2 regions of the Planococcus sp. MB-3u-03 genome follow, and region 1 is predicted to be linked to the other one. Evidence: riboswitches for the same ligand, from Rfam matches in the RefSeq annotation. Region 1 holds a riboswitch; the other holds the start of a gene.
What was found. Region 1 has a riboswitch for S-adenosylmethionine ahead of CW734_RS17760 (ABC transporter substrate-binding protein). Riboswitches for the same ligand answer to the same signal wherever they lie in the genome.

Region 1 (11,989 bases):
CGGCTCACTGCTTTTGAGTTTAATCATCGGCGTGGCTGCGGCATTGATCAAAATCTACAAAGTACCTGTGCTCAGCGTCATCACGTCGATCTATATCTCCTTTATCCGGGGGACGCCGTTATTGGTGCAGATTTACCTGGTGTTTTACGGGATTCCGAAAATCATTTATTTTCTTCAGAGCGAATACGGCTGGCTTCAGTCGGCGGACGTCAATAGCATCGCACCGGAATTCTATGCCTTGATGGCCTTTTCCATCAATTTGGGCGCGTATTTATCCGAAACGATCCGTTCGGCGATCGAATCGGTCGACCGCGGGCAGTTCGAAGCCGCCAAAGCGATCGGCATGACGCCTGTGCAGATGATGCTGAAGATCGTCTTCCCGCAGGCCTTGACGGTAGCGATCCCGAACCTCGGCAATATGTTCATCAGCACGATCAAAGACACCTCGCTCGTGTTTATCATCGGCGTCATCGATATCATGGGGCAGGCAAAAATCCTCGGCTCCCGTGGCTTGGCGTTCTTTGAAGTGTATATCGCCGTCTCGATCGTCTATTGGATCTTATGCATTGCCGTCGAGCGCTTATTGGTGAAGATCGAGAAGCGTGCACGCAGATATGAAAGAGGGATTGCCTGATGATCAAATTGGAGAAGCTGCATAAATATTACGACCGCCAGCATGTTTTGAAAGGAATCGATTTAACCGTCGAAAAAGGCGAAGTGGTGGCGGTCCTCGGGCCAAGCGGTTCCGGGAAATCGACGCTGTTGCGTTGCATCAATTTTCTCGAAGAGCCGACGAGCGGCATCGTGGAAATCGGCGGAAAGCGGGTGGATGCGGCCACCGCCAAGAAAAAGGAGATCTTCGCGCTCAGGACTGCAACTGGCATGGTCTTCCAGCAATACAACCTGTTCAAGAATCTGACTGTGCTGCAAAATGTCTCCGTCGGTTTGACGAGCGTCAAGCGGATGAAAAAAGACGCTGCTGACAAGAAAGGCATCGAGATGCTCGAGCGGGTCGGCTTGTCTTCTAAATTGAGCCATTACCCTGCGCAATTGTCCGGCGGCCAGCAACAGCGTGTCGGCATCGCCCGTGCGCTTGCTTTGGACCCGGAAGTGCTGTTATTCGACGAACCGACTTCTTCATTGGACCCTGAACTGGTCGATGAAGTATTGGCCACCATACGCCGCGTCGCGGACACCGGAAAAACGATGTTCATCGTGACCCATGAATTGAGTTTCGCGCGGGAAATTTCGGACCGCGTCATCTTTATGGAAGACGGCGTCATTATCGAGCAAGGCACGGCTGAGCAAATTTTCACCGAGCCTGCCGTCGAAAGAACGAAACAATTTTTAGGAAAAGCCGTCCAAGGCTGAGGGAATAAAGTGTAACGACTGAGAGCGGAAGGATGGTTTGGAATGAACCCGATTGAACAGATATTGAACGAGTTCCCGGTCCTGATCGTGGACGGGGCTATGGCGACAGAACTTGAAAACTATGGATGCAATTTAAATGATTCTTTATGGTCAGCGAAAATATTGATGGAAAATCCGGAGTTGATCAAGAAAGTGCATGTGGATTATTTCCAGGCTGGGGCGGATTGTGCCATTACGGCCAGTTACCAGGCGACCATTGAAGGCTATCAGGAGAGAGGGCTGACAGAATCACAAGCGATCGCATTGATCACGAAGTCTGTCGAGTTGGCAACACAAGCGCGCGACGAGTTTTGGGGCGCTGCAGCGGATCGCTCGGACAGGCCGAAGCCTTTAGTGGCGGCATCAGTCGGCCCGTACGGCGCATTTTTATCGGACGGGTCTGAATACCGCGGCGGCTATGCGATTGGCGAAGAGCAATTGGCCGCATTTCATAGAGAGCGAATCCGGGTGCTGGTGGAAGCAGGAGCGGATATTTTGGCGTGCGAAACTTTGCCGTGCCTTGCGGAAGCGAAAGCGATTGTGAGCGTGCTGGAAGAATTTCCGCAGGTGTCTGCCTGGTTTACATTCAGTGCGAAAGATGAGTTCCATATCAGTGATGGGGAGCGGATCGCGGATTGTGCAAAATGGCTCGAGCAGCAATCGCAAGTGGCGGCAATCGGCATTAATTGCACAGCTCCGCAGTTTATCGAATCCTTGATCCAGGAAGTGAAAAGCGCATCTTCCAAACCGGTCATCGTCTATCCAAATTCCGGCGCCACTTACGACCCGGTAAGCAAAACCTGGAGCGAAGAACCGTCAGTTGGTGCGTTTTCAGCCAATTCGAAAGCCTGGCATAAAGCAGGAGCAGATATCATCGGCGGCTGTTGCAGCACGACTCCCGATGATATTGCAGCGATCGCCTCGTGGGCGCGCCAAGGGAAAGCTTCGGAAGTTTAAGGCAGCGCCTGGTGCGGGTGATCGTTCATTTTATAAAACCTAGTTGACAAGTAGGTTTTGAATATAGTCTAATGTGAATAAGCTTTTTTCGCATTACTTCACATTAGGGGCAGCTAGTGGGCCTCCTGATTTTTAAACAGCTGAAGGAGGGATTGCATGAACGAACAATATCCTGTCATCCAAGGGGCGGAAGCCTTCTTTCTGAAAGGCGGCAGCACCGGCATCCTATTGTGCCACGGGTTTCTCGGCACGCCGCAAAGCGTCAGGGAATTAGGCGAAGCGCTCGGCGAACAAGGCTATACGGTTTCCTGTCCGCGGCTGCCGGGCCATGGCACCCATTTCAAGGAGTTGGAACAATTTTCTTATGAAGACTGGTTCCAGAGTGTTGAGCAGGCTTATTTAGAACTCAAACAAGCGTGCACATCGGTCTTTGTCATCGGGCAATCGATGGGCGGCACCTTGAGCTTGGATCTGGCCAGCCGCCATCCTGAAATCCAGGGCATCGCGTTGATCAATCCGGCGATCGACATCCCGCAGTTTGAAACTTACCGCAGCCGCCCGGCCCATGCTTACGTTACAGAAGATGCGCCCGATATCAAAAAAGCGGATGCGGTGGAAATCACTTACGGGCAAGCACCGGTCAAAGCGTATCAGCAATTGCTTGGCTATATGGATGCTGTCCGCGCAAAGCTCGCCGAAGTCCGCTGCCCGGTCGTTTGTTTCCAGTCGCTTGAAGACCATGTCGTGCCGCCAGCCAACACCGACTATATTCTCGGCAAGGTCGGTTCGGATTACGCGTTCAAGCACGAACTCCATAATTCCTATCACATCGCTTCCATGGACCATGAATTGGATTTCATCGTCGCCAAATCCATTGAATGGATCGAACAGGCGCAGGTCTTGCCGGCTGGAGGGCAAGCGTAAACCAAATCGAATTTTAGCATCATGTAAATAAATTCAATTTCTTCAAAATAATGTTGACAAGCCGGATCAAGGGCCGTAACATGAACTTTACAATTTAATCATCTTATCGAGATTGACTGAGGGACTGGCCCTGAGACGTCAAAGCAGCAGACCGCAACGCGGCACTGTGCTAATTCCTTGTACTGCGCGTACAGAGATAAGAGAGGCGATCGAACGTACGAAACCACTCCTCTTCTTGTCGAAAAGAAGAAGGGGTTTTTTTATTACGTTAAAACCAAGTAAACAGGTAAGATAAATTATTTTTTTGGCGAAGGAGGTGCCTTCAATGGACAAATGGTTTTCGAAATACCGTCGGAGCTTGAGCGGCAGATTGGCGCATCAACACTTCGACGCTTCATTGAAAATCTGGGAACTTGGATAGGCTTTTAGGCAGTTGCATACATAATCGAGGCAACATCATTTTTTCAATCATAAGGAGGAACATCGTGAAAAATATCATCTTTTTACTTATCAGTTTAATTGCACTTATCGGCTTGGCCGGTTGTTCCGGCGGCGAAGCGAGTTCGTCCAATGCTGACGGAGATTCAGAACCAGTGGAAGGCGGGGAGCTGAACGTGGCGATCGGCGCAGATCCGAACACGCTGGACTGGATGTATACGGGAGAAAGTGCCGCACGCAAAATCGGCTGGCATATTTATGAAGGTTTGTTTGCCTTAAACCAGGATTTTGAAGCAGTGCCGTTGCTCGCTGAAGATTATGAAGTGAGCGAAGACGGAAAAACCTACACAATTACCTTGCGTGAAGGCGTAAGCTTCCATAACGGGGAACCAGTAACGGCAGAAGATGCCAAAGCGTCCATCGAACGTTGGCTGAAAGTGTCATCTGTCGGCAAGATCACCAACGACCACGTGGAGTCCGTGGAAGCAGACGGCTCGCAATTGACCATTCAATTGAACAAAGCATACAGTTCTCTGCTTTCTGACTTGGCTGCCCCGAAATCGGCTGCAGTCGTCTTACCGAAAGCAATCGCTGAAGCGGCCGGCGAAAAGCCGCTCGACCATGACCAGTATATCGGCACCGGGCCATTCCAGTTTGATTCGTGGAAGCGCGGCGATGAAATCGTCTTGGCCAAATACGACGACTATGCATCTAGAACCGATGAGACAAGCGGTTTGACGGGAGAGAAAAAAGCGTATGTGGATTCGGTCCATTTCAAGATCGTCAAAGACCCTCAAGTGGTGGTCAATGGCTTGAAAACCGGACTTTACGATTTCGGCGATGAAGTTCCGCTCGATTTGTACGAAGTGATCGAAAGCACGCCGAATATCGAAGCTGGCACCGCCACTAACGGCTATACGGTGTTGACGCCGGATAAATCGGAAGCGCCTTTCGATGACTTGCAAGTACGCCAGGCATTGAACGCTGCACTCGATAAAGAAGCGATTGCCAAAGCAACATACGGCAACGAGGAATTTTACGAATTGGACGGCGCTTTGTTCACGCCGAACCAAACCGCCCTGTATTCGGAAGAAAACACAGACGGCTTCCTGTCCTACGATGTGGATGAAGCGAAACGCTTATTGGAAGAAAGCAGCTACGACGGCGAGCCGATCAAAATTATCTTCTCGAGCGATTCCAACGACTATAAGAAAATTGCCGAGATCGCTGAACAGCAGCTTGAAGCAGCCGGCTTTGCGGTCGAGCTGGAATCCTATGAATGGGCAACATACCTTGAGAAATGGGGAGAGGCTTCCAATTGGGATCTCGTTGTCGTCGGATGGTCCCCGTTCTTCTCGCCGAACCAGGCAGGCATGTTGAGCCAGGATTCGAACAGCAGTGGCTGGTATAACAGTGAGAAATGGCAGGAGCAAATCGCCCAGTGGGCACAAGCGGAATCCGAGGAAGAACGACAGCAGATCCTCGCCGGCTTGAACGAAACGCTGTATGAAGAATTGCCGTTTGAAAAAGTGACGAACATCTCGAACTTGAATGCGCGCACAACCGATATCCACGACTATAGCGAATGGTATGGCCCGCGCTTCTGGAATACGTATAAAACAAATTAACGACGAGCCATCAAACAGGATAACTAAGAGAAGAAAATCGTCAGGAACGATGCTGGCGATTTTCTTCCTTTTATGGAGAAGGGGGAACAAGCAATGCTGAACTACACGATTCGCCGGCTGTTGTCGGTGATTCCCGTCATGCTGGTCGTCAGTGTAATCGTCTTTATGATCGTGCATCTGACTCCCGGCAACCCGGCGTTCCTCATTTTAGGGGAGGACAGTTCACCGGAAGCGATTGCTGATTTGGAGCGTGAACTGGGCTTAGACCAAGCGCTTTATGTCCAATTCTTCAATTGGTTTGCACAAGTCATCACGGGGGATCTCGGAACCTCCGTTTACTCTTCGCAATCGGTGACCTCGCTGATCGCCGAGAATTTCGGGCCGACCTTCAGCTTGATGGCGCTGTCGACGGTGATTTTGCTCGTCATTGCCATTCCGGTGGCGATCCTCATCGTCGCGTTGCGCAAGACTGTCTTGGACCCGATTTTCACATCGGTTTCCTTGTTCGGCGTATCGGTCCCGGAATTCTGGCTCGCGACGCTATTGGTGCTCGGCTTCGGCGTCGCGCTGCCGATCTTTCCGGTGGCCGGTTATGTGCCGTTTGCGGAAGGGGCGGATGCATGGCTTCACCATATTTTGCTGCCATCGTTTGTACTGGCGATCGTTGAGGTGGGCATCATCGCCCGGATGCTGCGCGACAGCATGCTCGATTCGGTCAATCAGGATTACATCAAAACGGCGCGCGCGAAAGGCGTAAAGGAACGTGAAGTATTGATGCGCCATGTCTTCATCAATGCCTTGATCCCAACGACCACGGTGCTCGGCGCTACAGTGGCCGGCTTGCTCGGCGGCACAGTCATCATCGAAACTTTGTTCACGATTCCGGGCATCGGCCAGCTCTTGGTCGATTCCATCCACCGCCGCGATTACCCGGTCGTACAGGGAATTGTGTTGTTCATTGCCGGCATTTATGTGTTCGTCAATCTATTGGTAGATCTGCTGTACACATTCCTCGATCCACGCATCCGCTATGATTGACCATTTGGAAGGAGACGAAACCGATGTTTACTAAGAAAACGAATTTGCTGGCGCTGGCGATGCTATTGATCGTCGCGCTTGCGGCCATCACCGCAAGTTTCTGGCTGCCTTTCTCGCCGGCCGCGATTTCCCCGGAACAGCGCTTGACCGGCCCTTCAGGGGCGCATTGGTTCGGCACGGATGATTTTGGCCGCGACATTTTCTCGCGGACCATCGTCGCGGCCCGGGTGTCCTTGTCTGTCGGCGTCATCGTTGCGGTGCTGTCAACGGTAATCGGCACAGTGATCGGCTTAATCTCCGGCTATTTCCGCAAAGTGGATTTCGTGCTGATGAGAATCATTGACGGCTTTCTGGCGTTTCCGGCACTCATCCTTGCGCTTGCGCTGGTTGCAGCACTTGGCGGCAGCATCACCAATATCATCATCGCTTTGACGCTGGCGTTTTTCCCGGTCATGGCGAGAGTCGTCCGTTCGGCGACGCTGCAAGTGAAAAACCAATCCTATATCGAAGCGGCCCAGACGACCGGATCGAGCCATGCGGTGATCATCGCCAAATACGTATTGCCGAATATTCTGTCCCCGGTTATCGTCCAAAGCACCTTCATTTTCGCGAAAGCGATTTTAGCGGAAGCGGCGCTCAGCTTTCTCGGCGTGGGGGTTAACCCGTCAACGCCGACCTGGGGCAATATGCTGCAGGAAGCACAGATCTACGTGACCATCGCGCCTTGGTATTCCATTTTCCCAGGCCTTGCGATCGTCATCACTGTTCTGGCTTTGAATTTGCTCGGCGATGGGCTGAGGGACAGTTTTAATCCACATCAAGCGAAACGCAAGCGCAAAACCAAACTTGCCTAAAGGGGGCACTCGAATGTTGCAAGTAGAAAATCTTCATGTCCATCTTGATACACCGGGCGGCCTCGTGAAAGCAGTCGACGGCGTGTCCTTTTCCATCCAGAAAGGGGAGACCATCGGCATCGTCGGGGAGTCGGGGAGCGGCAAAAGCGTGCTTGCCCATTCCTTGATGAAGCTCAATCCGGAACCGCCTGCAAAGTATCCGGAAGGCACAATCCATTTTGAAGGCCAATCGGTGTTGGAAATGGGCAAAACGGAACTTAGGAAACTGCGGGGCAATGACATCGCCATGATCTTTCAGGATCCGATGTCGAGTTTGAATCCCGTCTCCAAAATCGGCAAGCAATTGATCGAAGCCATTCAAGCCCATCAAAAACGGCCGAAACAGCAAGCCCGCGAAAAAGCGATTGAGTTATTGGAAGACGTCGGCATTGCCGATGCCAAAGCACGCATGAACAGCTACCCGCATCAATTCTCGGGTGGGATGCGCCAGCGTGTCTTGATCGCGATGGCGCTTGCTTCCAACCCGAAATTATTGATTGCGGATGAGCCGACGACGGCGCTCGATGTCACCATACAGGCGCAAGTTTTGGATTTGCTGAAGGGCATCCAGGAAAAATACGGCACGGCCATTCTCGTCATCACCCACGACCTCGGCGTCGTTGCCCACTTGGCTGACCGCATCCTGGTCATGTATGCCGGGAAAATCGTCGAATCGGGAAGTGCTGAAGATATCTTCTACAGGACTTCGATGCCATATACGTGGTCGCTCTTGCGTTCGGTCCCGGTCATCCGGGAAGGCGGCCCGGAGCGGCTCATCCCGATCGACGGGCAGCCGCCGAGTTTGATCGACCGGCCGGCGGGATGCGCGTTCGAACCGAGATGCCCATTCGCACGGGACGCATGCCGGCAAGTTGATCCGCCGCTGGAGCATCGCGAAGGCAATCATTCGGCAGCGTGCATTCTTTCAAGTAATGAATTCGAAGAACAGAAAAAGCAATTGGAAGGGGTGCTGATAACATGAGCGCATTATTGGATATCAAAGGGCTGCATGTCCATTTCCCCGTCAAAAAAGGCTTGTTGCAGCGCGAGAAAAGCTACGTCAAAGCGCTGAACGGCATCGACCTCCAAGTCCAAAAAGGCGAGACACTCGGCATCGTCGGCGAATCGGGCTGCGGAAAAAGCACACTCGCGAGAAGCATTGTCGGCCTGCAGCAACCGACAGCGGGTGAAATCCTATTCCATGGAAAAGATTACGCAGATGCGAGCGCCAAAGAACTTCATGATATGCGGCGCAATGTCCAGATGATTTTCCAGGATCCCTACACCAGTTTGAATCCGCGCATGAAGATCGGGGATAGCATAGCGGCGCCGTTGAAAGCCTATAAAAAGACCGAGCGGCTGGAATCGAGGGTCAAGGAATTGCTTGAACTCGTCGGATTGAACCCGGACACGCATTACGATAAACTGCCGCATGAGTTTTCTGGCGGTCAGCGGCAGCGTGTCGGCATTGCCCGCGCCCTTGCCCTGGAGCCGGAACTGCTAATCTGCGATGAGCCGGTCAGTGCACTCGATGTTTCGGTGCAGGCGCAAGTCATCAATTTGCTTCAGGATCTGCAGAAGCAATTGGGCTTGACCTATGTTTTCATCGCGCATGATTTATCCGTCATCAATCATTTGGCCGACCGTGTGGCTGTCATGTATCTAGGAAAAGTGATGGAGAAATCGGAAAAAGGCGCGTTCTATACAAAAGTCCAGCATCCGTATACGCAATCCTTGCTGTCGGCAGTGCCGGTTCCCGACCCGTTGCTCGAGCGCGGCCGGGAACGCATCGTCTTGAAAGGCGAGCTGCCGTCGCCGGCGAACCCGCCAAGCGGCTGCGTATTCCACACAAGATGTCCCATGGCCACCGAACGCTGCAAAAATGAAGTGCCGGCACTCGAACCGAGAGGGCTCTCGGGCCAAGAAGTCGCCTGTTTTTATCCACTTGTCGAAAAACAGCCGGCTGATGCGCCGAAAGATCCGCTATATGTATAGAAGAAAAAGGCATCCTTCCCAGCACAAGTGCTGAGAAGGATGCCTTTTTTCGATGGAGATGACAGCGTTCCTCGCAAAGTTCTACCTAGCAAAGGTAGAAATATCTACCTAACAAAGGTAGAAACATGCGACAAGCTTTTCAGTCATCCAATAAGCGCCCATTGTCGTTCCATTGCCCGTACATTTTATTGGCGCGTGTATTCTCAATGAATTTTTCCAGGCGCTTGTCGAAAAGCTCGCGGTCATAGCTTTTGTATCCTTGTATATTATCAATACGGATCCGGCGGTATAGTTCAGGGAAGTTCAAGAAGTTTTCATAGACTTGCGGGTCTTCCTTCAGGCGCGCTTCAATCTCGGGGTCGATAGTGAACGACTCAGGCCGCATATCGGGGAGGATGTTCAACCCCTGCTCTGTCATCAAACCCAGCTTCTCCAGCCTTCTGATGCGCTCTTTGTTCAATTCGGTCCAATTGCTCTTTTTCCGACGCGGTGAAAGCCGCTGGACCAATCGATTATCGGCTGTCTTTTTCGTGATACCGTCAATCCAGCCAAAGCATAAGGCTTCTTCCACGGCATCCAAATAAGGGATCCCTTCTGGCCGTTCCTTGGTCCCGATCAGTACCCAGCAAAACTTCGCCGAAGCCGAATTTTTCTCCAGCCACTCCCTCAATTCCTGCCTGGAACGCGCGCCAAGCATATTGTCAATTTCCATTCGGCATGACTCCTTTCTCAATTGGCTGTTCGCTTATCATTTCCACTGCGATTTCACGCCCTTCGTCAAAAAAGGGTATTCGGGAGTTATGAAGAAACATAGGGGATAGTCTTTTGTGCCACTGCGATCTTTGATAAGAAAGGAGGAAGAAATCATGGTAAGGGAAGAGCGAATCAGAAGCGAGCGCGGGGTGAACCCATTCACCGATATCTGGCTGCGCACGCGGGAAACCGTCCGTTTCGTCATTGAACGAAAATCATTCAAGTTCATTATACTGCTCATTGTCCTCACGGGCTTTGCTTCGGGTTTGATCGGGATGATGAATGAACGCAGCTCCGACATGCCACCCTGGGCTGCCATTCTACAGGCGTTGGTGACCGGGCCGATCGGCAGCGCGTTCGGCTATTTTCTTGGAGCCGCGATCCTGGTGCTTGTCGGCCGATTGTTTAAAGGGACGGCGACGTATCAGGAAATGTTCAAGGCGCTGGTCACGGCCCAAATCCCGCAAATTTGGCTGTTGCCGCTTCTCATCATCTGGGTGCTGGCATCACCCGAAACCTTCCTGGCTGACCGGACAGATGTGGAAGGAAACCCAATCGTCGTCATCATGTCCATCGTGATGGCGGTCGTCTCTATCTGGACATTCGTTATCGTCTGTAAGGCGGTAGGCGAAGCGCACCGCGTGTCGTCCTGGAAAGGTTTTTTTATCGTCGTGCTGCCGGGAATCATCATTACGATCATCGTTTTGATTATCGTCTTTGTGCTGTTCGCTTCATTCTTCAGTGAGTTTTTCTGAAGTTGAAAAATGAAAACACATTATAGGAAGAAATTCGGGCAACTCTTGCTGTTTTAAACGAAGCAGAAAAAGATTTGCCCTCATTTTTATCTATATTGCTGTTCAGCTGTTCTCTAGTTTAGTATAATTCTAATGTAAGAATTATTACATGCAATTGGCAATACCCAACAACATGCGTGTTGGATAGAAGTTCACCTTTTTTCATTATCAATTGGGAGGTTTTTACAAGATGGATAACAACGAACAAAAGCGCCACACAGCTGCATCAGATGCACAATGCCCATTTACGGGCGCCGGCGGGCAACAGCCGACGAGCCAGACGGGCGGTCACCAGGACAGCGCCATCACGACTTCGAACAAGCCAGGCAAAACGCAAAATAAAGACTGGTGGCCGAATATGTTGAATGTCAATATTCTGCACCAGCATGACACGAAATCGAACCCTCTAGGGGAAGAATTTGATTACCAAGCAGAATTCGACAAATTGGATTACGATGCATTAAAACAAGATCTTCGCGACTTGATGACCAATAGCCAGGAATGGTGGCCGGCGGATTATGGCCATTACGGCGGATTGTTCATCCGCATGTCATGGCATGCCGCAGGTACTTACCGTACATTGGACGGCCGTGGAGGTGGTTCTACCGGCAACCAGCGTTTCGCGCCGCTTAACAGCTGGCCGGATAACGTCAACTTGGACAAAGCACGCCGTTTACTATGGCCGATCAAGAAAAAATACGGAAACAAAATCTCATGGGCTGACTTGCTCGTCTTGACAGGAAACGTAGCACTGGAATCGATGGGCTTCAAAACTTTCGGATTCGGCGCAGGCCGCGAAGATATTTGGGCACCTGAAGAAGATGTCTATTGGGGCAACGAAAAAGAATGGTTGTCGGATAACCGTTATTCTGGAGATCGTGAATTAGAAGAACCTCTTGCAGCAGTTGTAATGGGCTTGATTTATGTGGATCCGGAAGGCCCGAATGGCAAACCGGATCCGCTTGCAAGTGCAGTGGACATCCGTGAGACTTTCGCGCGCATGGGAATGAACGACGAAGAAACAGTTGCCTTGATCGCAGGCGGCCACACATTCGGTAAAGCGCACGGCGCTGGAGATCCTTCCAACGTAAGCGACGATCCGGAAGCGGCAGTCATGGAAAACATGGGGCTTGGCTGGAAGAGTTCATACGGCTCAGGA
Region 2 (11,989 bases), 640 kb from region 1:
ACAATTCACTTTAAAACTGAAGAAACAATCTTACGCTCTAAAACTAAAGACGAAGTGGAGGGGGCTGACGCCTGTGGGACCGCGCGAATGAATAAGTGAAGGGGAGCTGAGCTTATTCATTTGCGACATATCTGCTTGCAGATATGTCGCAGGCTTTTTTTCTTTGGCACGTTGGCCGGGCACCCGCCCCATACCCGGGCAGCTGAAAGCGCGACGTCCTGTCGCATCAGCTGCATGACTCACATCCTGCGAGCCTCAAGCAGCCCCCTGCAACGCAGTCTAATAGCGCAAGCTATTCTACTCACTCGCTTACTTACTTCTCTTAAAAGATTTGCCACTTCGTCACTCAGCATACGATTAAAGCACAAAAACCCGCCAGAAATTTTCCTGGCGGGTTCACTTCATTCATCAGGCCGTGTTTGCGGCCTGATTTTTCTTGCGTGCATTCATGTAATTCAAAGCGAAGATTCCGAGCACGATGATTAAGCCGATCGTGTCCGTCAAGGTTTCCGGGAAGATCGTCATCAATGCACCGGCGCCGAGCAGGATCCGCGTCACGACATTCATGCGCGTTTGGAAATAGCCTTCTGCTGCAGCACTGAGTGCGATGATTCCGATAATCGCCGTCACCGTGATCATGACGATCTCGAGTATTGGCGGCAAGGCGAATTCTGTCGCGTTGACGGCCACATCCGTCGTATCGATCATTAGCATCGCTGGATTGTAGACAAACAGATATGGAATGATAAACCCGGCGATGGCAAGCTTCAAAGCATTGAAGCCGGTTCGCATCGGATCCCCTCCGGACACCCCGGCACCCGCGAAGGCGGCCAGCGCGACAGGAGGCGTGATGTTCGCGAAAATCCCAAAGTAGAACACGAACAAATGCGCAACGAGAACCGGGATGCCGAATTCAGCAAGTGCCGGTGCTGTCATGGTCGCTGTGATGATATACGCCGGGATGGACGGCAAGCCCATGCCAAGTACGATGGAGGCGAGCATCGTCAGGAACAAAGTCCAGAACAGGGATCCTGCACCGAACGCCGTGATGGCAGAAGTCATGACCGTTCCGAAGCTTGTCAGGCTGACGACGCCGATGATGATTCCGACGACCGCACAGGCGATCATGACGGAAAGCGATTGGCGCGCGCCGTTTTCAAGCGCTTCGAGGATATCGCGTACGCCCATGCGCGTCGATTTTCGGAAAGCCGCGACGACGACTGTCAGGACGATTGTGTAGAAAGCGGCATAAGCAATCGGCATGCCGGTATAGAGCATGAACACAAGCCCCACAATCGGCAATAGCAGATGCCCTTTTTCTTTCAATACTTCTTTGGTGCGCGGCAAGTCAGCTTTCGGAATCCCGCGTAAGCTGTCTTTGCCGGCGCGGAAATGGACTTGCATGATGACGCCGAGGAAATACAGGACCGCTGGCAAGAGTGCGGCGAGCGCAATCGTGCCGTAGGCGATGCCTGTCGTTTCCGCCATGATGAAGGCACTGGCGCCCATGATCGGCGGCAAAATCTGTCCGCCGACCGAGGCGCTTGCCTCAACGGCGCCTGCAAAGTTTTTATTGTAGCCAATTTTTTTCATTAAGGGAATGGTGAATGCGCCGGTTCCGACGACGTTTGCAATCGCGGAGCCGTTGATGCTTCCCATAAATCCAGACGAGATGACCGCCACTTTTGCCGGTCCGCCCTGCTTGGATCCGGCAAGCGCCATCGCCAAATCATTGAACAATTGGCCCATCCCCGATTTCGCGAGGAACGCGCCAAATAGGATGAACAGGAAAATGAATTGCAAGGAGGCGGAAATCGCCGTCGAGTACAAACCTTCCGTCTTCAAATACAACTGGCCGAAAATATCGCCGAGATCAAACGGGCGCGTCATGAGCATATCCGGCATCCACAGATTGTGGCTGATGAACGGATAGACGAGGAACACGAGCGCGAGGATCGGCAGGATAATGCCAGTCACGCGGCGCGCAGCTTCGAGTACCAGGACGACAGTCGCGATGGCCATGATGATGTCGAGCGTATTCGGAATCCCGCCACGCGTCGTCATGATCGCTTCGTATTCATAGATCAAGTACCCCGCGGTCGCCAAACTGAATAAGAACAAAATCCAATCATAGAATGGGATGCGCGTCTTGTCCTGCTTTTTGAATGCCGGATAGACCAGGAACACAAGCCCCATCCCGACGGCTACGTGAATCGAGCGCGCCTGAAGTGCAGGCAGCGGATTGAATGTCACCCAAAGGTGATACAAGGAGTACGCGATAGCGATTGCCGCAATGGCAAAGACGATATTGCGATTGCGCAATTTGCGGACTTTGGCGTCCGTATCGTATTTCTCCAGCACTTCCTGGCTGACGTTTTTATCTTCTGTATGTGCCGAGACGCTCTCAACATCTAAATCCCGGTTGTCTTTGGTCATAATATCTTCCCTCCTACATAATTCCATAAATGAATATACTCGACCGAAATGCGGAATGTTTCATAATCATCGGTTAAAGCGTAAAGCGGGATTTCCCGGCCGCCTGCGCGTATTAAGGTGTGGGCATTTTCCGAAACGGTCAAATTCAGTTCTTCAAATTCCCGGTCGATTTGCATATGGACGAATCCGTCATCGGATGGCAAAATTGTGCCATCTGACGGCACCCCTGCGCCGAATGTCTTGAAATGGGTTTCCGTCAACAACAGCGTCTGCCCGTTGCGTTCGTAGTATTCGCGCCATTCTTCTTTTTCAACTGAATGAATCCACGACAATTCGAACGCCTCTTCCTTCAAATAAAACCGCTCGCCATCTGTTTCAAAGGCAATGACCGGCAGTTTTATTAGCAGGAAAAAAAGGAGCACCGCAATGAATGCTCCTCCCCACAAAAGCTTTTTATTGTTCACTATAGTAGCGTTCAGCGCCTGGGTGCAATGGCGCCACTAGCCCTTCTTGTGCTTCTTCAAGTGTGATGTCGGTTGCTGCCTGGTGGGAATTCCCGAGTGTTTCCAAGTTGTCGAAGAAAGTCTGCGTCAATTTATAAACATCGTCTTCGCTCATATCCGAACGGACGACCAAGGCGTTCATGATCGCTGCAGTCGGAACCGCTTCTTCATTTCCGTATGTGTCTGCAGGGATATCAAGCGCGACGAAATAACTTTGATCCTGGGCAATTTCCTCAACATCGGCAGGGTCAATCGACACCATACGGATATCCAGTGTTTCCGAAAGCTCCAGTAGCGATGCGTTCGGCAAGCCGCTCGTCAAAAATGCTGCGTCCAATTGGCCGGCACGCAAGCCGTCAGCCGCTTCTGCATAACCGAGGTAATCAACCTGGATGTCGTCGTATGTGATGCCGTGGCCTTCAAGAAGAGTGCGGGCATTGACTTCAACGCCGGAGTTTTGGTCACCGACTGCGATGCGTTTGCCGACCAGGTCATCGAAAGTTTCGATGCCGGATTCAGCGGTCGTTACGATCTGCACATAGTTCGGGTAAAGTGCTGCAATTTGGCTAATTTTATCAGTCGGCTCTGTGAAGCTTTCTTCGCCTTCAACCGCTTGGCTGACGACGTCGCTCATCGTAAATGCCATTTCAATTTTGTCTTCTTTCATTAAGTTAACGTTTTCAACGGACGCACCGGTCGTCTGTGTACGCGAGTTCACGCCGTACTCATTACTGTAAACATCGGCAAGTGTTGAACCGATGATGTTATAAGGGCCGGATGCACCGCCCGTTGCAATCGTCACGATATTCGATTCGAGGCCTTCGCCGCCGCCCTCGCCGCCGGATCCTGATTCTTCACCACCGCCGCATGCAGCAAGCGTCATAGCGCCAGCGACTACAGCCGTGAAAGCGCTTAATTTATATTTGTTCATATGTTCTCCTCCTAATAGCTTTTTCACTATTATAAAGGACAATTTCCTTAAATAAAAGGCAATATTGCATATTCTCAGTTTTTATAGATTTTTCCGAATACTTATTCACCTAAACTATCCCGTTATCAGGAAAATACTAAGAAATCCTGGCTTATATTGGATTTCTTAATAGTTTCACTGCATATCAAATGCTTCAGCCAGCAAACGCACAGTATCTATACGCGCTTGATGGCCGGCAATATTCGGGATGATGGTGATTTCATCAGCTCCGAACTGGCCGGCAACCGTTTCAATTTGCTGCTTGACTTGTTCAGCCGTGCCGACGAGCATGCGGCTCCGGTTGCGCTCGACGCGTTCTTGCTCGACTGCACTGAGCCGCCGCTTTTGAGCCGTTTCGACCGATGGATAATACGGCGGCTGGAAATCCGATTCGACGAACAACAGCCACAAATCGAATGCTTTGGCGAGCTGTTCGGCTTGTTCTTCCGTCTCGCCAACAATGGCGAAAACAGCAATGGCGACATACGGCTGCTCACGCAATCCGGACGGGATGAACGTCTCGCGGTAGCGGTCGATCGCATCGATTCCCGCTTTTTCAGGGCGGGCGAAATGAGCATAGGCATAAGCCATGCCCTGTTCCGCCGCGAGTTTCGCAGAGCCTTCACCTGTACCGAGCAGCCACAATTCAGGCGCTGTCTCCGTGATCGGTGTCGCTTTCAGTTTCTGGAATCGGTGGTCGCTATCCACATCGTCGGTGAAATATTTTTCCAGGTCGATGAGCTGCTGGGCATACGGAACGCGCTTGCCTTTCGATTCATTGAGTGCCTGGTTGACGAGCCGGAAGCTCGGGGAACGCCCGACGCCGAGATCGATCCGGTTCGGGTGCAGCGCTTCAAGCAGACGGAAATTCTCCGCCACTTTATAGGCGCTGTAATGCGGCAGCATGACGCCGCCCGAGCCGATACGGATGCGTTCGGTCAGTGTCGCGAGGTGCATCATGAGCATTTCCGGCGTACTGCCGGCAACTGAAAACACTTGATGGTGTTCCGCGACCCAATAGCGTTTATATCCCAATCGATCTGCCAATTTCGCCAATTCCGCAGTTGAGCGAAGCGCGGAAGCTGCCGTTTCGCCTTCATCAATCGGCGAGTAATCCAAAATATTCAAGACGGTCATACGTCCGCACCTCCTTTTAATCTCTATTCTTCATCATACCACTCGAGCCCATAGAAAAGATAAGGTCGAACTACGTGAGACATTATCTTTGCGAAGTAATGCGCAGCATTATTGAGCAAAAGGTTTTCCGGGCAGACACTTCTCCAAACCACTTAGCTTCATCATTGATCTTTTAATCTGATAACAGTATCTACTCTTACCATGAGTTTCGACAGTAATTACTTCTTTGAAACAATTAAAACGGACCAGGCTTCCCTGGTCCGTTTCCATTATTCTACATTGAAATAACGCGCATCCGGGTGGGCGAAGACGATCGCTGATACCGATGCTTCCGGGTCCATCATGAATTCTTCCGTCAAGTGGACGCCGATGTCTTCCGGTTTGATGAGGCCAAACAGTTTCGCCTGGTCTTCCAGATTCGGGCAGGCGGGGTAGCCGAACGAGAAGCGCTGGCCTTGGTATTTCGCCGCGAACCGGTCGCGCATTGAGAAGTCCGTTGCGTCCGGGAAGCCCCATTGGTCGCGGATTTCCTGATGCATGCGCTCTGCGAAACCTTCCGCTAGTTCCAAAGCGGTCGCTTGCAGCGCATGGCTTTCCAGGAAACGGCCCGCCTCTTTCAAGCGTGTCGCTTCATTGCGGACGCCGTGCCCTGCCGTCACTTGCATGAACGCCACGTAATCCATCTCGCCGCTCGCGGTCGATTTCAAATAATCGGCCAGACAAAGGAACGGCGCTTTAGCTTGGCGCGGGAACGTGAAGCGCTCGATTTCCCTCTTGGCGTCTTTCGGGTCGTAGATGATGACATCGTCTCCGTCCGATTGCGCCGGGAAGAATTGATACATTCCTGCAGGCTTCAGCAGCCCTGACTGGAGAAACTTCGTCGCGAGTTCGTGCAGTTCAACCGCCCGTGTATCGCCTTGCTGCAACAGTTTGTCGCTATAGCCGCGGAGCCCCAAGTGATGGCCAATCAATGTGCGCATATTGACGTACGGATACAAGTGCGCCACTGAATACTCTTTCGATACATGCCTGCGCAAATCGTTCGGCACGTAAACAGGCGCATCTTCGCGTACGGTCTTGACCGGCTTTTCCAAAATGGCGACGGCGCCTTTTTCTGCGCGCGCCGCATCTTGTGCTTGGCGCTTTTCCTGTTGGGCGCCGAGTTCTTCGAGCAAGACCGCTTTGCCGGCACCGCTTTGCAGACGGTTCGCGAGGTCCAGCCCTTGCATCGCGTCTTTGGCGTAAATGACCGGGCCGTTGTATTCGGCGGCGATTTTCGTTTCGGTAAAGCGTCGGGACAAAGCTGCGCCACCGACTAAAATCGGCACATCGATATCCGCTTCACGGAAATCCTGTGCTGTCAGCACCATCTGCTTGGCGGATTTCACAAGCAGCCCCGACAAGCCGACGATATCCGGCTGTTCTTTGCGAATCACTTCGATAAGAGCGGCTGGCGTCACTTTGATGCCGATATCGATCACTTTAAAGCCGTTGTTCGACAAGATGATGTCGACCAGGTTTTTGCCGATATCATGGACATCGCCTTTGACAGTCGCGAGAATGACCTTGCCTTTGCCGCTATCGTCCGCTTTCTTTTCCATAAAGCCTTCGAGATACGACACAGCAGCTTTCATAACGCCGGCTGATTGCAGCACTTCCGCGACGATCAGCTGGTTGTCGTTAAACAAGCGCCCGACTTCGGCCATGCCTTCCATGAGCGGGCCATTGATGATCTCGAGCGGATCTTCATACATCTCCCGCGCTTTTTCAAGATCAGGGATGAGCCCTTCTTTCGTGCCTTCTAAAATATAGTAAGCGAGGCGCTCCGGCACGGTATCCGGAATATCGTCCTCGGTTTTTTCCTTTTTCTTATCGCGGTAGAAATCCGTGAAGTCCGCCAAGTTCTTATCGGTCGTCTCGAACAATAGCTCTTCCGCCATCTTCACTTCTTCTTTCGGAATCGACGCAAAGCGCTCGAGCTTCTCGGTATTGACGATTGCGTAATCAAGCCCCGCTTGCGTGCAATGGTATAGATAAACGGCGTTCAATACTTCGCGGCCGACCGGCGGCAAGCCGAACGACACATTCGACACGCCGAGTATCGTCAACGCGCGCGGCAGCTTTGCCTTGATGAGGCGGATGCCTTCCACCGTTTCAACCGCCGAGCCGATGTATTGCTCGTCGCCTGTTCCGACCGGGAACACGAGCGGATCGAAAATGATGTCTTCCGGGGCGAGTCCCCATTTTTCCGTCAGCAATTGATACGAGCGTTCTGCAATTTCGAGTTTGCGCTCACGCGTGACCGCCATGCCGACTTCATCGATTGTGCCGACGACGACCGAAGCGCCGTATTTTTTCACTAGCGGCATGACTGCATCGAAACGTTCTTCTCCGTCTTCCAAATTGATCGAGTTGATGATCGCTTTGCCCTGGGAGAATTTCAGCGAAGCTTCGATGACGTCTTCGTCCGTAGAGTCGATGACGAGCGGCACTTTCACTTTTTTGACGACTTCCTGCATGAATGCCGCCATATCTTCAAGTTCTTCGCGGTCCGGGTTCGCCAGGCAAATATCGATGACGTGCGCCCCGTTCTTCACTTGGGCGCGGGCAATTTCCGCCGCTTCCTCGAATTTCCCTTCGATAATGAGCCGCTTGAATTTGCGCGAGCCGATGACATTCGTGCGTTCGCCGACAAACAGCGGGCGCATCGAATCGTCGTATTCAAGCACTTCAATGCCGGACACCGCATGGCCATGGCTCGTTTCATTGCGCTCGCGCGGAGCCAGCCCGTCGACCGCTTCACGCACCGCCGCAATATGTGCTGGTGTCGTGCCGCAACAGCCGCCGACGACATTGAGCCAGCCTTTTTCAGCAAAGCCGCGCAATTTTTTCGATAAGGATTCTGGCGTTTCGTGGTAATGCCCTTCCTCGTCCGGCAGACCGGCGTTCGGGTAGCAGCTGACATAGCCTGTCGACAGTTCAGACAGCGAACGCAAATGATCGGTCATGAATTCCGGCCCTGTCGCACAGTTCAAACCGACAGAAAGCGGCTTGATATGTTCGATCGACACGTAAAAGGCTTCAATCGTCTGTCCCGCAAGCGTTGTGCCCATCGGTTCGATCGTCCCTGAAATCATCACCGGCAATTCCACTCCGGTTTCTTCAAAGGCATCGCGTATCGCAATCGTCGCCGCTTTGACATTGAGCATATCCTGGCTCGTCTCCAGCAATAATAGATCCGCGCCGCCTTCGATCAAGGCTTTCGCCTGCACCTGGAAATCGGTTTTTAATTCGTCGAATGTAATGCCGCCCGTTACCGACAAAGTTTTCGTCGTCGGGCCGAGTGCACCCGCAACAAAGCGCGGCCATTCCGGCGTCGAATATTTCGCTTGGCTGATTTTGGCGATTTCGACCGCTTTTTATTGATTTCCGCTGCACGATGGCCGAGCCCGTATTCATCCAAAACGACTGGCGTGCCGCCGAATGTGTTCGTGCAGATGATGTCTGCGCCCGCTTCCAAATAAGCGTCGTGCACCCCTTCAAGCACATCGGGACGGATAATATTCAAGTATTCGTTGCAGCCGTCGTACTCCTCGCCGCCGAAATCTTCCGCGGATAGGTCCGCATTTTGGATCATCGTCCCCATTGCACCGTCGATGATAAGGATGCGTTTTTCGAGTTGCTGTTCAATTAGATGTTTAGGCATAGGCACGATCGCTCGCTTTCTTTAAATCTAGTTGTCGGATGTGGCGAATCAATTCCACCGTCATGTCGTAGCGTACAAATGGCGTGATCAAATAAATGCCGTTGAACAGTTCCGCTGCGGTATCGATCAATTCTTTCGCGATCTGGATGCCTTCCGCCGTCGCTTTTTCCTTGTCTTCGCCGCAAGCCCGCATGCGGTCAAGTGCCTCTTCCGACAATTTGATGCCCGGCACTTCGTTATGCAGGAAATCGGCGCTGCGTATGCTCGTCAGCGGCATGACCCCAAGGAAAATCGGCGTGTCCAAATGCTTTGTCGCCTCGTGGATCTCGATGATTTTCTCTTTCGTATAAACTGGTTGTGAAATGAAATAATCTGCCCCGGCTTCAATTTTCTTCTCGAGCCTTGCTACAGCCCGCTCCACGACGCGAACGTTCGGGTTGAACGCGGCGGCGACAGAGAAATTCGCTTTTTTCCGCAATGGTTTCCCGGAGAATGAAATGCCTTCGTTGAGTTTTTTGATGAGCTGGATCAATTCCATGCTCGATACATCATAGACGCTTGTCGCGCCCGGGAAATCGCCAACTTTTGTCGGATCGCCCGTGACGGCAAGTATGTCGTGGATGCCGAGTGCATTCAGTCCCATAATATGCGATTGCAGGCCGATCAGGTTGCGGTCTCTGCAGGTGATATGCGCTAGAGGTCTGACGTCTTGCTTACGCTTGATGATCGAGCCCATCGCCATATTGCTGATGCGCGGAGAGGCGAGTGAATTATCGGCCATCGTGATGGCGTCAATGCCTTCTGCATCCAATGCTTTTGAACCTTCGAGGAATTTATCGATATCCAAATGGCGCGGCGTATCGAGTTCGACGATGATCGTCCGTTCGGTTTTCGCTTTTTCGTGTAAAGGCTTGTCTTTCAAGGCTTCTGCTTCGCGGATGACGATCGGTTTTTTCTCTTCGACTTTCTTTTCGGTAATCGGCTGCAGATGGCCGATGCGTTTTTTCACCGCTTCGATATGCTTCGGCGTCGTGCCGCAGCAGCCGCCAATCAACCGGACGCCTTCTTCACGCAAAAGCAATGCCGCACGGCCGAAATAATCGGCTTCCGATTCATAGACGATGCGCCCGTCTTCGATATCCAAAAGCGAAGCGTTCGGGTAAGCCGACAAAAAGGCTTTTTCCGGAAGTTCGACGCCTTCGAACGCTTGGATCGTATGGTGCGGTCCAAGGCGGCAGTTGACGCCGACAATTTCCGCACCGAGCGCGTCGAGACGTTTCAATCCTTCGTTCAAGCTCATGCCGTTTTGCAAGATGCCGGGTTCGTGCATCGATAATTGCGCGATGAGCGGGGCGTCGGTCAGTTTCTTCAGATGGCTGACGGTCGCCGCCAGTTCCTCGAAATCGTAATAAGTTTCCAGCAATAAGCCGTCCGGATTGCCGGACAATAGATGCTGGGCTTGCTGGTCGACCATGGCGACGATCTCATCCAAAGTCGCATCGCTTTTGCGGATGCCTCGGATGCCGCCGATCGTGCCGACGACAAACTGTCCGCCGTCTTTTGCGGCTTTATTGGCGATGGCGATCGCTGCTTTATTGATCGCTTCGGTCTGTTCTTCGAGCCCGTAGCGCGCCAGTTTATGGGCGTTCGCCCCGTATGTGTTCGTTTGGATGATATCCGCCCCGGCTGCGATATAATCGCGGTGGATCTTCTCGATCACTTCCGGTCGCTGGATGTTCAATTCCTCGTTGCAGTATTCGATGCCGTAGGAGTACAACAGCGTTCCCATGGCGCCGTCCGCCGTCAGCATTCGTTTTTTCAGTTCATCTAATAACATGATTGGTCCTCCTCCGTCTATTTTGCCGTGCAGCTGCGGACGCATCGATATGAAACAAAAAAAGCCTTCCATGAAAAAGAAGGCTTTACGATATCGGACTCGTTCCTTTTCATCTGCCAGGCGCATGCCTGCTGGAATTAGCACCTGACCGCTAGCGGCTGGTTGCTGAAGCGTCATCGGGCCAGTCCCTCGACTTCTCTAGATAAGAATTCACTATGCAGTTTTTAGTATTCCCACATGATACCCCCTGTGGTGATTTGGGTCAAGGTGATTCATCAAAAAACAAAGAACTTTCTGTTACATTTCTGACTTGCTCACCAGGCATCCGGAACACGCGGATTGAATTTAGCGGCTTCGACGGTGAACTTATACCAAGTGAACGCTTGGCCGTCGATGATCCAAGTGATGTCGATGCGCCGTGGGATTTCGATGCCTTCGACTTCCTGCCATTCATGCACTTCCGCAATGCACGGCAAGCGCTTCGCATCTTCGCCAACATCTTTATAGCGCATCGCGCGCGCCCGCTTCATGCGCCCTTTTTCATCAAATTCAAAGGTCACATTGGCAGTCGACCCGTTATAAGTCATTTCCGCTTCCACAGAACGTTCGTTGCTGTTCAAAAACCGCACGTACGGGCTGAACACCAGTCCCGGCAGCCAGGCCATCTCCATTAAAAAGCGCTGCAAGGCCGATTCATCGAGCTTGCCGTCCGGAATCGCGCGGTTGATCGGCACAAGCCCCGCGAAGCGGATACGCATCCCCGCGCGGCCATTGCGGAAACTATCGGATCCGGTTACGAACAAGCCATCCACTTTCATACGCGCTTTCCAATAGAACGACGGCGGTTCGACAAAGCTGTATTGTTCGGCAGTCGATTCCGTCCATTCTTCCTGATCGGGTTTGGTCTTCATCCAGCCTACTTGCTTTACATAGACGCCCATCACCTGTTCACGGCCGACCGCGCCGATCGTCTCCAGCCACTTGGCGATCGGTTTCGGGAGATTTTCCGTTCTTGCCTCTTCCACTTCCCCGGCGTGCCGGACTTCCGGCCACGTCGGCTTGACGAGCCGCGTCATGTCTTTGTATTTTCGGTAAGCTCCGTATGCCCCAAGCGATGTCAATGCTAAAACCGGCCATCTGCGTTTCATGCCTCATACCCCTCTCCGATTTTGCTGCGCACTTTGTTCCTTGCTATTCTCTTTCGACACGGCATTTATTTTCCCTGCTGGGCGCGGCAATAGAAAACGCCTCCGGAAGAGTGTCCTTCCGGAGGCGTTCGGTATTCATCAGTTTAGATTTTCAAGAGCCGGTTCAAGATGTTCCTTCAATGCCGGCCCCATCGTTTGCGAATAAAGTGTCGTCAAATGATGCTTATCGCGGTAGACGAGCACATTGCCGAT

Region 2: another riboswitch for S-adenosylmethionine. It lies ahead of CW734_RS04120 (bifunctional homocysteine S-methyltransferase/methylenetetrahydrofolate reductase); the one in region 1 lies ahead of CW734_RS17760 (ABC transporter substrate-binding protein).

The regions. Positions count from the first base shown of each region.
Region 1 is NZ_CP025135.1:3,297,206-3,309,194, reverse strand. It holds gene CW734_RS17780 (amino acid ABC transporter permease) at 1-634, shown strand, start outside; gene CW734_RS17775 (amino acid ABC transporter ATP-binding protein) at 634-1,371, shown strand; gene mmuM (homocysteine S-methyltransferase) at 1,414-2,367, shown strand; gene CW734_RS17765 (alpha/beta hydrolase) at 2,524-3,291, shown strand; SAM riboswitch class I at 3,392-3,494, shown strand; gene CW734_RS17760 (ABC transporter substrate-binding protein) at 3,777-5,357, shown strand; gene CW734_RS17755 (ABC transporter permease) at 5,451-6,395, shown strand; gene CW734_RS17750 (ABC transporter permease) at 6,419-7,249, shown strand; gene CW734_RS17745 (ABC transporter ATP-binding protein) at 7,263-8,270, shown strand; gene CW734_RS17740 (ABC transporter ATP-binding protein) at 8,267-9,283, shown strand; gene CW734_RS17735 (YdeI/OmpD-associated family protein) at 9,423-9,995, opposite strand; gene CW734_RS17730 (Yip1 family protein) at 10,150-10,791, shown strand; partial or broken gene katG (catalase/peroxidase HPI) at 11,021-11,989, shown strand, end outside.
Region 2 is NZ_CP025135.1:555,293-567,281, reverse strand. It holds gene CW734_RS04145 (TRAP transporter permease) at 409-2,436, opposite strand; gene CW734_RS04140 (DUF1850 domain-containing protein) at 2,433-2,858, opposite strand; gene CW734_RS04135 (TAXI family TRAP transporter solute-binding subunit) at 2,890-3,870, opposite strand; gene CW734_RS04130 (LLM class flavin-dependent oxidoreductase) at 4,045-5,046, opposite strand; partial or broken gene metH (methionine synthase) at 5,316-8,752, opposite strand; gene CW734_RS04120 (bifunctional homocysteine S-methyltransferase/methylenetetrahydrofolate reductase) at 8,745-10,592, opposite strand; SAM riboswitch class I at 10,696-10,798, opposite strand; gene CW734_RS04115 (DUF6920 family protein) at 10,904-11,737, opposite strand; gene CW734_RS04110 (acyltransferase family protein) at 11,876-11,989, opposite strand, start outside.